Oceanispirochaeta sp. M1: one gene and its partner. The protein of the gene in region 2 binds, or shares a complex with, the protein of the main gene of each other region. Links are inferred from orthologs where the notes say so. Each region holds a gene or a part of one and is shown on either strand. Other genes may lie near its edges.

Region 1 (5,783 bases), on a different replicon or contig from region 2:
GACTAAATTATGTTCATAGTGCTATTACAGACAACATCCAGATTTAAAGGACAGCTCTTCAAACCTTCCGATCCCAGACAGAATTGGATTTTTTTGGGAGTTATGCTGGCGAGTTTTCTATTTCTGATTGTTGCCAATAAAGTCAGCAATCGGGATAGTGAAAAAAACAAGCGCTACAGCAAACGGGCTTTCAGACGTGAGGGTCAACGGATCGGGCTTACTAAAAAACAGGTAGCTCTGCTGGAAAGCTTCATAAAAGTCTACCATGTAACCAAACCCTTTGCCCTTTTAAGTAATACAAGAACTCTGAATAATACACTCGGCCAGGCATTGCGTGACATAAGCCATATGGAAGCCCCTCCTGCAGTCATTGAAGAGAGAAAGCTGAATATCTACCGCATCAAACAGCGGATAGAGCGGGTTTTTGCGGAAACTAACCAGATTTCAGACACAAGAAAACTGAAACTCAGCCAGGATGTCACTTTTAAAATGGATAATGGAAACCGTTATGCTTCTGTTGTCACCGCTAATCTCAAAGAATTCTACTGTGCCCGTGTTCCTGTCGGTAAAAAAGGCAGCCAGATAAAATGGCCCAAAGGAACCAAACTTACCATAATGATATGGGGAGCAGATGGTGAGGAATATACATTTACATCCAAGGTTCTCGGATACAATTCAGTTAAGGGAATTACAAGTGTATTTCTTCAGCATTCAAACAAGATAAGCCGGGCCTATCAGAGAAAATTCAGAAGAAAAAATATCAAACGTCCCTGCTATTTCTTTCCCATCAAGATACAGATTACCGGTATAGGCAAGAGAGAGAAAAAAGAAGCTGTTGTTATGAAAAACAAGGGTAGGATGGGTACACTTATTGACCTTTCCGCAGGTGGATGTTCACTGCAGACGACCAGCCCTCTCAACAAGGGAGAATTGATAAAACTCAATTTTGAACCTATGAAGGGCAGTCCTGTCATTACATATGGAAAAATTGTAGACTGCCGGTCAAACGGCCGTATCTATACTTCCATGCATGTCATGTTTACAAGGGCATCCAGCAAGAATCTAAATCGAATAAATGAGTATGTATACGATTTCGAATAATGGTTAGAATAAGAATATGATTTGATTTAAAAAATGATTACAATTGACTTACAGGTGGACTGATTAATAATGAAATTTTTGGGAATGGATGAAATCAATAAAAAAGACACACTCATATACTACAGAAATGAGTATACAGGTCTGGCAAGCTTTGCTCTGATCGGAGACCGGCGCAGCTCTGTGAGATTTTCATCTACAGTTGAGATTAAACCCACCGGAGAGCGTGATATTATAGTTGAACTTCTCGATAAGATTGACTACCCTGTCATACCCATAATTAAATCTTTAAAAGATGAAATTATGAATATAGAAAAGGAAGGCTTTCCCGTTTGACCGAATTACTCAGCAGCAGTTTTGAAGAGACCCTTGAACTTGGATTTAAAATAGGTAAAGTACTTAAACCCGGTGATATTGTAGCTCTTAACGGTGACCTTGGGGCCGGGAAGACTTCAATATCCAAAGGTATTGCCAGAGCACTTGGTATAAAGGATGTGATTACAAGCCCTACCTACACTATTGTATCCGAATATGAGGGTACCATTCCCCTGTATCATATGGATATGTATAGAATAGACGGTATAGAAGAGTTTGAACTCCTGGGTGTGGATGAACTTCTTTTCGGTCAGGGGGTCTCCCTGATAGAATGGAGCGAAAGAATTACTGAATATCTGCCGGATGACTGCAAGACTCTGAATATCAGCATTCTGGAAAACGGTCAGAGAAAGATAAGCCTTGAAGGTATAGAATTATGAATTGTGCATTAGCAGTTGATACGGCATCCTCTTTAATGAGTGTCTGTCTTAAAAAAAACAATGCCTACTTTGAGATGACCATCGATAATGGATTAAAACACTCAGAAACACTGATGAATACAATTCTTCTTGTACTGAAAGAGGCTGATGTCAACCGGAAGGATCTGGAGCTACTGGTCTGCTCAGAAGGTCCCGGTTCATTCACAGGTCTGAGAATAGGAATGTCAACGATCAAAGGTCTGGCATTCGGACTCAGTATACCTTACACTGCAGTTGTAACAACGGATTATCTAGCCTATGGCTTTGATTACTTTGACGGAGTGGTTGTTCCTCTGATGGATGCCAGAAAAAAACGTTACTACTGCGGATTCTACTCAGAAGGTAAAAAACTGGAAGGTCCTTTTGATTTGAGTGAAGATGAAATCCTGAAAAAAACATCTGCCTTTGATAAGGTATTATTTACCGGACCTGACTGCCGAATGGTCTCTACGGAATCCCGGAAGGGTCTGTGCTACGATGGAAATAATAAGAGCGGTAAAAGCAGACAGCTTCTGGAACTCGGTTTGAAACGTTATGATGCAGAGGGTTGCCTTTCTAAAGATTACGGCCCCCTTTATCTTCGCAGAAGTGAAGCGGAAATTGCACTGTACGGAGAGAAAACTTGAAGCGTAAAGATAAATCCGAAGGATTCTATGATTACAGAGATCCCCCGATTCTCGGTGATAATGAAGCGGATTTATTATTTCTTGAAACTGCAGAAGAAGTACATGAACTTGATGATCTTGATGAAGAGGACAGCATCTTCTATCCATGGTCACTTTTTACAAATATAGACCCGGAGGAACGGAATACGGCTCTTCTGGAAGACAAAGAATTCCGTTTTCTTATAGATCACATAAAAAACAGTCCTATTCCTACATGTTTTATAGATCTTGATCTGAAAATAGTATGGATAAACCCTGAGTTTCTCAAGGATCTGATCTTTATAAAATCACCCCTGAACAGACATCTTCCCGAACTGTTCCATACCGATACAGAACTGAATTTAAGTGCTGCTCTAAAACAGAGCCTTGAAAATCCGGATAATGCCTATGCATGGATGGGAAGACTTCTACCCTTCAGCAATGATAATACCAGTTCTTTTTTAAGAGCTATGATACAACCCTGTCTCTGCCGTCATGGAGAGAGACCCAGGGCATATATGGTTCAATGGGACATTATCACCAAGGAATACAAAGAACTGCTCCAGAAGACCTTCCTGAGCCTCCTTGAGGCTTCTAAACTTAAAGACAACGACACAGGCGAGCATATTGAAAGGGTTAATGATTATGCCCTTCTTCTGAGCAGACATCTGAAAGGGAGAGAAGGCTATGAAGAGATCAATGATGAGTTTATTGAGGATATCGGTTTCCTTGCCGCCATGCATGATGTCGGAAAGATAGGTACACCCGATGATATTCTGAATAAGAGCGGTCCTCTTGATGACTGGGAGCGGGAGATAATGAATGAGCACACCAAGAATGGTGCCTATATCCTGAGTACCCACCCCAAATCCATGGCCAAAGATATTGCACTGTCTCATCACGAAAAATGGGATGGGAATGGTTATCCCTATGGAATATTCGGTGAGATGATTCCTTTGTGTGCAAGAATTGTATGTATCGCGGATGTCTATGATGCTCTACGTTCCAAGAGAAGCTATAAGAAGTCATTTACCCATGCAAAGTCTGTTTCAATCATGAAAAAAGGCCGGGAAAAACATTTTGACCCGGCCCTTCTGGACTTATTTCTTGAACTTAATAAAGAATTTGCTGCTATCTATAACAGCAGAAACAAATAAGTGCTAATCTTTTTTCTTAAAAATATCATTCAGTGAAATTGAATCTGGAATATTGCTGACCGCAGCGGCAGCTTTGTTTTCTTCCTGTATGGCTATATATACTTCCTGTCTGAACACTTTGACATCATTAGGTGCGGCAATTCCAATTTTAACCTGATCGCCCTTGATATCCACAACAGATATTGTGATGTTATCTCCGATTATGATGCTTTCATCTTTTTTTCTTGATAATATCAGCATATGCTGTTCCTCTGAGAAGCAATTTCCTCTGCAATATTATGCCTTGTCTCCCAACGGGGATCTGTTGAAATACACTGACGTCCCACTCTTGCATGACGGTTTACAATGACCGGGCCCTGCAAGTTGGCTGTCATATTCTGATTATCATCCAGAAATGTAACAATGCTGAAAACCAGGGCATTCTCTTCACTGCTGTCTTTCAGAGAGAGCGCCTCCAATTCAGACTTCATCACTGCCGGAGTATAATCCGGCCTGAAAATGGAAGGTTTAATCAATACAAAGGCTACCTGATCCACATCAATTGACTGAAGCCAGTAAAATGGCTGCTGAGTTGCATCGAGAAGTGCAAAATCATGTAATGTCTCGAAACCGAACAGACCATTAGGAAATGTAATGATCTGCCTTTCATCTATTTCTACTTCGCCGTAGGCTTTTGTTATTATCTGCATTTTTACCTCAAAAAGTCCATAAGATTAGATTGCAGGATCTTGGAAGCGGACTGATAGGCCGCCTTCTGTGTGTATTCAAGCATCTTGAGATTAGTTATTGCTTCTGTCATGTCTATATCAGTCAGCTTGGAATTTACTGCAATCACATTCATTTTTTCACTGTCCAGTCTGGCAAAACTGTGATCAAGACGCTCATTCCGGGATCCCAGATCGGCCATATTGTTCAGCAGGTTGCCAAGTGACTTGTCCAGTCCGCCCAGAATCCGGCCGCCGACTGCCTCCTGGTCTCCTGTGAGAAGACTGTCTCTGAGGCCTATGACCATATCAAAGAGTGAACCACCGCCGACCATGACATCTTTATGAAGATTCTCGGGAGGTCTACTTCCGCTTTCAGCCAGAAGTCCAATATCCTTGAGCACTTTTGAGTCGGGATCTTCATCAATCCAGATCTGATGGGGAACTGTTGATTCTATTGTGAAACTGTTGGTAACAGGATCAAGTGAAGCCTTAACTGCCAGATCACTGTCATTGATCTTTGAAATGATCCCGTGAATATTATCACCGGTCTTTAAGGCAATCTCTTTGCCGTCAATGCTGATGGTGCTGTCTTCCTTGACCACATAATCCAGTGTATCCCGCTGTGCGAAAATCTGCTGATTCTCAGCCCAGTAGACCTTATTTCCTGCAAAGTTCAGGTCAATTCTTGTTCCTTCACCTATTTCAGTCTGATTGGCTGTGATATTTCCTGCATAACGTACTTCAGAAATTACAGCACCCTCGATTCCCTCTACTCTACTCTTCATGGCTACAAAGGGATCATTTTTCGTGTCGTTGGCACCAAAGAGGGTTCTGCCGTCGGCAGTACGGGTATTTGCCATGGAAACCAGCTCTTTGAGGAGCTCATTTGTCTCGATGGCCATATATCCCAGTTCTTCTTTTGAATAGGTACCGTTGCTTCCCTGTACAGCAAGTTCTCTGAGCCGCTGAACAACCTGTACCGACTGGTTCATGGAAGTTTCCGCCAGAGAGTACTCACCCTGGGCTGTACCAATATTATCAGAATACCTAGTAAGATGAGTAATATGAGAACTCAGCCTGGTTGAGTGGGCTGCAGCAATGGGATCATCCCGGAGATTATTCAATCTTCTGCTGCTGCCGATGCCAGTCTGCATTTCATTCATTTTAAAATCTTTAAGCCTCATCTGATACTGGAGATCAGTGTTCGGCATGTTAGTGCTTACTCGTCTCATCTATTACACTCCCATTCTATTGATAATGGTATCCAGCATATCATTGATATTTGATACAAAACGGGCTGCTGCGTTGTAGCCATGCTGAAACTTGATCATTTCTGCAAACTCCTCATCCATATTCACACCGGAAATGGATGACTGAAAATCC
Region 2 (8,026 bases):
CCCTTCTTGAAGAATATTCACCTCTCGGACTACAGGGTTCGTGTTCTCAACCCCGAAGAGGCGACAGCCGCAAAGGTCAGAGTATTTATTACTTTCACCGACAATAAATCAACATGGGACTCAGTAGGTGTTTCGGAAAACATCATTGAGGCTTCATGGGAAGCTCTGATCGATGCGATCAACTTCTACTACAACAATGTGGTTCTTGAAGAATAATTATTTATTCCGATTAGAATATAGTTTTGACAAAAACAATGGGGCTGCCCTCCGGATTCCGGAAGGCAGCCCCCTCTTTATTTATAAGACTTAATCAATATCTGCTGAAAAACCCTGAGCTGAACAAGATATTCATACCTCCTTCAGCCTTATTGTTTTCCTACCAGCTGCCGGGAAGAGGATTACAGGTAACAGTTTCCCCTCTCAGATATTTGATCCCGATAACCGCTGCCTTAGCGGCACTCGTGGTGGTTGTATAGGGAATCTTCCGTTTAACTGCCTCGGTCCTGATCTCTTCATCCTCAATCTGAGAAGAACGTCCCAGAGGTGTATTGATCAGCATGTCGATACGACCGCTGCTCATATGATCCACTACAGAGGGATGCCCCTGGTGCAGCTTGAGTATGACCTCAGAGAAGATACCGTTTTTATAGAGGAAGTCTGCGGTCCCCCTGGTGGCGGCAATCTCAAATCCCATCTCTACAAGATCTTTAACAATGGGGAGTATGATCTGCTTATCCTTATCCGTAACTGTTACAAAAACTCTCCCCTTGATAGGAAGATAGCAGCCTACGGCAGCCTGTACCTTGGCAAAGGCCTCTCCATAGCTCTCTCCTATACCGATGGCCTCTCCGGTAGACTTCATCTCCGGTCCGAGAACCGGATCAAGTCCGGAAAAGCGGTCAAATGAGAAGACTGCTTCTTTTATAGCCCATCCTGTCTGACAGTATCCCTGTCCTACACCGCTTTTCTTATCCACAAGCCCCTGTTTCATAAGATCTGTTCCATTCCACAGCTTAACTGCAGCCTGAATCAGATTGACACCTGATGTCTTGGAAAGAAAGGGAACCGTTCTGGAGGCTCTGGGGTTGACTTCAAGGATATAGAGAACATCATCCTTTACAGCAAACTGTATATTCAGAAATCCCTTGACCTGAAACTCACGGGCAATGGACACTGCCGCATCGGCCATCTCGTTGAGTATCTCGGGAGTCGATTTATAGGGAGGGAACACACAGGCAGAGTCACCGGAGTGAATCCCCGCTGCCTCGATATGCTGCATAATACCACCGACATATACATTTTCACCATCAGATACGGCATCAAGATCATATTCAAAGGCATCTTCCAGGAACTGGTCCACCAGTACGGGTCTGTCATCGGAGATTGGAATCCCTTTGGAGAGGAAAATATCCAGTTCATCTTCCGAGTAGGCGATAAACATGCTTCTGCCACCCAGAACAAACGAGGGTCTCAGAAGTACGGGAAATCCGATCTCCCTTGAAAACTGTGCCACTTCTTCTCTGTTATAGGCACTCTTGTTCCTGGGTTGATTCAGTTCCAACTTGCCCATGGCTTCTGAGAACAGTTTTCTGTCCTCCGCCTTGTTGATATTATCCACTGCCGTACCTACGACGATGGCTCCAGCCTCTTCAAGCTCCTCCACCATATTAAGTGGAGTCTGACCGCCAAGCTGAACAACAATCTTGTTAACCTGTTCTTTCTTCATAATCTGCTTTACAGATTCTGCAGTCAGAGGCTCCATATAGAGACGGTCTGATATATTAAAGTCCGTAGAGACAGTTTCAGGATTGGAGTTGATCATGATTGTCTTGACTCCCTCTTCCCTGAGACTCATGGATGCAAGAGTACAGCATGTGTCAAACTCAAGACCCTGGCCGATTCTGTTGGGTCCGGATGCAAGGATTATGACTCCCTCATCTCCTGTTGGTGTACCTTCATCAATCTCACCCCAGGTGGAGTAGAAATAAGGAGTTTTTGCGTTGATCTCCCCTGCACAGGTATCTACAAAGTGATAACTGGGCTCTATCCCCATGGACAGTCTCAGTTTTTCAACGGCTGCAGTAGATTCTGATGTCAGTTCGCCGATTCTGCTGTCAGAGAGACCGCATTTCTTGGCTTCCATCATAAGAGATTCATCCAGTTTGGAAGCTGCTGCAATTCTGTTTTCGAGTTTTACCTGCTGCTGCAGCTGATAGAGAAACCAGATATTGAACCCTGTCTTTTCAGAGAGTTCTTCAAGAGATCCCTTGGGATTCCATTTTATCCAGGTATAGGCACCCATGAGTCTTCGAGGATGTGCTGTCGTAAGGATTCTTTCGAGCTCCTCATCGGACACCCGCATTTCAGTCAATCCGTCATGCCCTGTTTCAGCGGCTCTCAGTGCTTTATTCAAGGCCTCGAGAGCTGTTCTCCCAAGAGCCAGTGCCTCACCTACTGATTTCATCTGTGTACCCAGGGCGGAATAGCCGGTGGGGAACTTTTCGGTCTCAAAACGGGGAACCTTTACAGCACAGTAATCCAGTGCAGGTTCAAAACAGGATGCTGTTTTACCGGTAATTTCGTTTGTTACCTCATCCAGGGTATAACCGACTGCCAGTTTGGCGGAACAGCGAGCGATAGGAAATCCAGTGGCCTTACTCGCAAGTGCCGAAGAACGTGAGACACGGGGATTCATTTCAATAACAATCATCCGGCCTGTATCGGGCTTAACGGCAAACTGTACATTTGAACCGCCGCAGTCCACACCGATGGCCCGCAAAATATCGATGGATGCAGTTCTCATTTTCTGAAATGCCCTGTCATCCAGGGTCTGTATGGGAGCTATGGTGATACTGTCACCTGTATGGACTCCCATGGGGTCTATATTTTCTATGGAACAGACGATAATGGCGTTATCAGCCTTATCTCTCATAACTTCCATTTCAAACTCTTTCCAGCCGATAAGGGACTCTTCAATAAGGGCCTCACTCACAGGACTCTCAAGGAGTGCCCTCTCTACAAGAGACTTAAGTTCGTCATGATCATAGGCAATGCTTCCCCCCATTCCACCCAGTGTGAAACTGGGGCGAATTACCAGGGGAAGTCCCACTTCTTTTTCGAGCTTAAGGGCTCCGGCAACAGTCTTTGTTGTAATGGATCTGGGAGATTCCAGTCCAAGGCTTTCAACAACCTTCTTAAACTCACCCCTGTCTTCAGCTTTGAAGATAGAGTCGGTTTTTGCACCGATAACTTCCACTCCATATTCTTCCAGAACACCCTCTTCTGCCAGATCCAGAGTCAGGTTCAGAGCAGTCTGTCCTCCCATGGTGGAGAGAACTGCATCAGGGCGTTCCTTACGGATGATTTCTGTTACATATTTAACAGTGAGGGGCTCAACGTAAATCCTGTCGGCAATACCGGGAGTCGTCATAACGGTTGCGGGATTGGGGTTAACAAGAATGACTTCATACCCTTCTTCTTTAAGGGCTTTAACCGCCTGGCTTCCGGAATAATCAAACTCACAGGCCTGACCGATAATAATCGGACCTGATCCGATAATAAGTATTTTATGTAAATCTTTTCTGGCAGGCATTATTTCTCCTTCACCTCAGTCATATCATTCTTTTTCACAACATCAAGAAAGGCATCAAAAATCCAGGATGAATCTACAGGACCCGGGGCGGCTTCGGGATGAAACTGCACACAGAGCAGATTTTTATCCTTCCACTCCAGCCCTTCAATAGATCCGTCATTGGCATTTCTGAAACGAACAGTCACTCCCTCAGGAAGAGATTCTTCATTCACCGCAAAACCATGGTTCTGGGAAGTCACGAATACTCGTCCGCTCTCTTCATCCCGAACAGGGTGGTTGCAGCCGTGATGTCCGAACTTCATCTTGAAGGTTTCTGCTCCGATGGACTGTCCAAGAATCTGATGTCCAAGACAGATACCCACCAGGGGGTATTCACCCAGAAGATTCCGAGCCAGATCAACCTGTTTCTTCAGTACTCCCGGGTCTCCGGGACCGTTTGAAAGAAAGACCCCCTGAGGATTCAGTTTTCTTATATCTTCTATTGAAGCATCCGAGGGAATCAGACTTATCCTGCAGCCCCTCTGTTCCAGCTCTCTGATGATATTGGCTTTAATTCCACAGTCTAAAAGTGCAATGTGTGATCCTGCACCGTCTATGGTAACCATCCGGGAAGTACCCACATCTGCAATCAGATTCTGTCCTTCCATGGAGGGAAGTTTTTTAAGGTAGTCCTGACAGAGTTTCAGATCATCATCACTCAGTCCGGATTCAGAGCGGGAAGATTTTACAAGTACTGCATTACAGCTTCCCTCATCTCTTAGCATCAGAGTGAGTCTTCTTGTATCGACTCCGCTGATACCGCAGATACCGTTTCTATCCAGATATTCAGGTAGTTTTATACGGCCTTCGGGGACCGGTCCATCATAAAGATCACGGACAACCAAGGCTGAGACTTTTACATCTTTTCGGCTTTCATCTTCGGGTCCGTTTTCAGACCAGAGATCATCACATCCGTAGTTTCCTATATGAGGATATGTCATTGTGACAATCTGTCCCGTATAGGAAGGATCAGTCAGGATCTCATGATACCCTGACATTCCAGTGTTAAAAACAAGCTCTCCGTACGGAAGCTCCATCCCATCAGTGAGATCACTCACCGACGGAAGCTCGGCTCCGAAACAGCTGCCGGGAAAGACAAAACCGTTTTCCAGAACCAGATAAGCTCTTTTCTGCATAAACCACCCCTCAGTTAAATATTTATACAACATTTTTCGATAAATATACATTAGCAAAAACGTATATTTACAAAAAAGCCGGCTTTACCAGCCGGCTTTCAATCCCTATGAATTTTTAAAAACTCAAATACAATAGTTGAATATCATCTTGCTGATATTCTTAAAGCAAGGGACTTCTGTTTAAACATCCCGGGGAGGACTCGAACCCCCAAAGGCAGTACCAGAAACTGCAGTGTTACCAATTACACTACCAGGATATATTTCACAAACAATCCCCAACATCCTGTGCTCCCTTGAAGCAACCAGACAAGTTCGTTGTTTGATCTGCGGGCATGATATTAAAATTGACTTTTTATGTCAAGCGATACCCGCAAATTGTTTAAAAAATTAAGTCTGCTTAATCACCGACCTTTTCACTATTATATTCAATAAGAGTTTTAATCTCGATACCGGGAAGCTTATCTGCATATTTCAGAAAGGGAAGACCGATAATTCCAAAAATATGTTTAACATCGGCACCGCCCATAGTCAGCAGCTCAACAGCAGCACCCATGGTTCCACCAGTAGCAAGCAGATCATCAACGAGAAGGACATTTTTCCCCTGGGGAACATCACTCTGATGAATCTCAACTTCAGCCTTACCGTATTCAAGCTGATAAGATTTTTTCAGAGTTACACCGGGAAGTTTACCGGCTTTTCTTACTAGAATCAGGGGAATATGCATAGCCTTGGCAAAGGGTGCAGAGAAAATAAAACCTCTGGACTCAACAGCGGCTACAGCATCTATATTCTTATCTTTATAGTACTCAACCATCTGATCAATACACCATGAAAATGCTTCCGGATTAGTCAGAATGCTTGTGATATCAAAATACCGAATTCCTTTATGAGGAAAATCATTAATTTTTCTTATGGAATCATCAAGATTAAAGTCTTTGGACATGGATTAGCTCCCGTACTTATTTTTCGGTTTATCTCAATTTCAGGCATATAACAATATGTAAAGAAGTTAAAATACCGACTTAGTAAAATACCCTGAAACAGGACAGATCATCAAGAGGAAAATCTTAGGGGTAACCTCTTTTAAAGGATGGGACCCTGGCACGGGCGTTCTCGGAAAAATCTGATCCTTTGCCCTCCTTAAGATACTGATACCCGATTCCCGCAATCATAGCCGCATTATCGGTACAAAGCTCAAGGGAGGGATAATAGCACTTTACGTCCCACATCGCCTCAAGAGAGGATCTCATATAGGAATTTGCGGTAACACCACCGCCGGCAACAACAGTTCTTATTCCTGTACTCTTTACTGCTTTTTGGACTTTCTTCACCAGGATATCAACAGCCCGCTTCTGGAAGGAGGCAGCAATGTTCTCTTTTGATTTCTCGTATCCGGGATTAAGAAACTGATCAAGCTGATTGATAACAGCAGTCTTCAGACCGGAATAGGAAACATCATATTCATGATCTCCCTTATGGAGATTGGGACTGGGGAAACGGAATGCTTTGGGATCACCCTTAACCGCCAGACGATCGATGGCGACTCCTCCGGGATATCCCAGCTCATAATGTTTGGCAATTTTATCAAAGGCCTCACCGCAGGCATCGTCTATGGTTGTTCCCAGAACTTCAATCTGATCAAAACCTCTGACAATGGCAATAACCGTATGACCACCTGAAACGAGAAGTCCCAGATATGGATAAGTAATGTCATTTTCAAGATGAGGAGCATAAAGATGGGCTCTTATGTGATCAACTCCGATAAAAGGAATATCCAGAGACCAGGCCAGCCCCTTGGCAAAGGAGAGACCTACAAGAAGTGAACCAACCAGACCGGGTCTGTTTGTTACGGCAATGCCGTCAAGATCCTTCTTTTCAATCCCGGCTATAGTCAGAGCCTCTTCGACAACAGACCAGATCCATCTGGTATGAATACGGGATGCGATCTCGGGGACCACACCCTGCCAGGGTTTGTGATCCTCAATCTGGGTGGCTATTATATTACTGAGCACAACATTGCCGTCTTTCACTACAGAAGCGGCGCATTCGTCACATGATGATTCGATTCCTAATACATACATAAAAGAGAATCTAGGACGGATTCACTACTTGGTCAAGGCAGAAGGCTATGCAAACATATACTCTTTCAGCTCCGGGGCTTCTTCTTTCAACTTTTTAAGAGCCCTGATCTCAATCTGACGGACAGTCTCGGGAGATATACCCATCTGCTCACCGATTGTTTTCAGTGTATGTTTCTTACCATCTACAAAGTTGTAACGGTAGCGGATAATATTCCGTTCATTATCTTTAAGTTTGTAAAGGGAATTTCTTGTATCCTGTTCGGCACACTTTTTGAAAAGCTCACCATCGGGATTGTAATTATCATCCACCAGGATATCCATAAGAGTTCCGTTTTCAATATTTGTTTCTGCATACAGTGAAATCGGATTAGCTGAAAATTCCATAATGGATACAACATCGTTATATTTAACCTTGGTTCCATCGGATATTTCATGTAATGAAGGAGATCTCTTATGCTCAATACTAAAATGGTGCATGAAATCCTGAATATGCCGTAGTGCCTCTTCTTTCCTATAGGGCAGTCTTATGGATCTGCTTCTATCTGTTAAATAACGTGTTATGGCCTGTTTTATCCACCACGCGGCATATGTACAGAATCTGACATTCTTTCTGAAGTCATAACGCTCAGCTGCTTTAATAAGCCCCAGATTCCCTTCCTGTATCAGATCCATAAGACTTACACCAGAAATCTGGTAGCCTCTGGCCATTTTTACAACGAGTCTAAGATTGGAATTTATCATTCTCTGACGTGCCGCTTCATCGCCGTCAGCTATCTTTTCTGCAAGTTCCACTTCTTCTTCAAAAGTGAGCAGTTGGTAACGGGAAATCTCATCCAGGTAAAATTTTAAACTGGAATCATATGATGTATCTGTCTTGTATTTCATGGCATTACACCCCTTGCAGAGTGTAACGCAATCTCCATGCCAAAAACATACAAAAATCAATCAAAACGTATAATTACTTACATTATATATATTTAAAAAACATACAACTTTCCGATCATTTCCAATCAATAACAATTATATGTATCTTTTTGTATACACCCTCATATTTTATAACTCACAAATTACTATGATTTTGATATTATCAGTCTATTATTCGCCTTTAATCAGCAGAGGAGGGCAATTAAGTAGGGTGAAAAGAGACCTTTTCTCAAAGAGTCTCTTTTCATCCCTCT

Evidence for each region. The genes of interacting proteins can lie anywhere in the genome.
Region 1: the proteins of tsaD (region 2) and tsaE are in contact, whole or in part, in a crystal structure (PDB 6N9A), measured with the Thermotoga maritima proteins. The link is inferred for Oceanispirochaeta sp. M1 from one-to-one orthologs. Residues at the interface, in WP_004082750.1 of Thermotoga maritima: Cys10, Asp11, Arg49, His50, Leu82, Gly84, Gly135, Gly136, Glu154, Thr155, Leu156, Asp157, Asp158, Ser159, Glu162, Asp165, Lys166, Arg169, Leu170, Tyr175, Lys213, Thr214, Leu217, Tyr218, Gln221, Arg222, Asn324; in WP_004082108.1 of Thermotoga maritima: Leu37, Gly38, Lys46, Lys57, Val59, Lys60, Ser61, Thr63, Phe64, Thr65, Leu66, Met67, Val69, Pro71, Tyr82, Arg83, Leu84, Asp86, Asp88, Phe89, Asp93, Ile128, Asp130, Glu131, Arg134.

The regions. Positions count from the first base shown.
Region 1 is NZ_QQPQ01000003.1:202,031-207,813, reverse strand. Bases 171-3,141 are described here. They hold tsaE (tRNA (adenosine(37)-N6)-threonylcarbamoyltransferase complex ATPase subunit type 1 TsaE), read left to right. Parts: upstream 171-1,430; coding sequence 1,431-1,853; downstream 1,854-3,141. Other genes in these bases: DV872_RS26905 (HD domain-containing phosphohydrolase), read left to right, coding at 2,515-3,141; tsaB (tRNA (adenosine(37)-N6)-threonylcarbamoyltransferase complex dimerization subunit type 1 TsaB), read left to right, coding at 1,850-2,518; DV872_RS03120 (hypothetical protein), read left to right, coding at 1,171-1,434; DV872_RS03125 (PilZ domain-containing protein), read left to right, coding at 171-1,101. Outside these bases: DV872_RS03130 (hypothetical protein), read left to right, coding at 1-6; more of DV872_RS03125, read left to right, coding at 10-170; more of DV872_RS26905, read left to right, coding at 3,142-3,693; carbon storage regulator CsrA, read right to left, coding at 3,697-3,933; DV872_RS03095 (flagellar assembly protein FliW), read right to left, coding at 3,927-4,382; DV872_RS03090 (flagellar hook-associated protein 3), read right to left, coding at 4,385-5,632; flagellar hook-associated protein FlgK, read right to left, coding at 5,636-5,783. UniProt on the Escherichia coli protein: Required for the formation of a threonylcarbamoyl group on adenosine at position 37 (t(6)A37) in tRNAs that read codons beginning with adenine.
Region 2 is NZ_QQPQ01000039.1:202-8,227, reverse strand. Bases 4,842-7,615 are described here. They hold tsaD (tRNA (adenosine(37)-N6)-threonylcarbamoyltransferase complex transferase subunit TsaD), read right to left. Parts: upstream 6,849-7,615; coding sequence 5,835-6,848; downstream 4,842-5,834. Other genes in these bases: DV872_RS20795 (RNA polymerase sigma factor RpoD/SigA), read right to left, coding at 6,894-7,615; DV872_RS20805 (adenine phosphoribosyltransferase), read right to left, coding at 5,165-5,710. In the rest of the region: cimA (citramalate synthase), read left to right, coding at 1-216; carB (carbamoyl-phosphate synthase large subunit), read right to left, coding at 377-3,592; carA (glutamine-hydrolyzing carbamoyl-phosphate synthase small subunit), read right to left, coding at 3,592-4,767; more of DV872_RS20795, read right to left, coding at 7,616-7,733.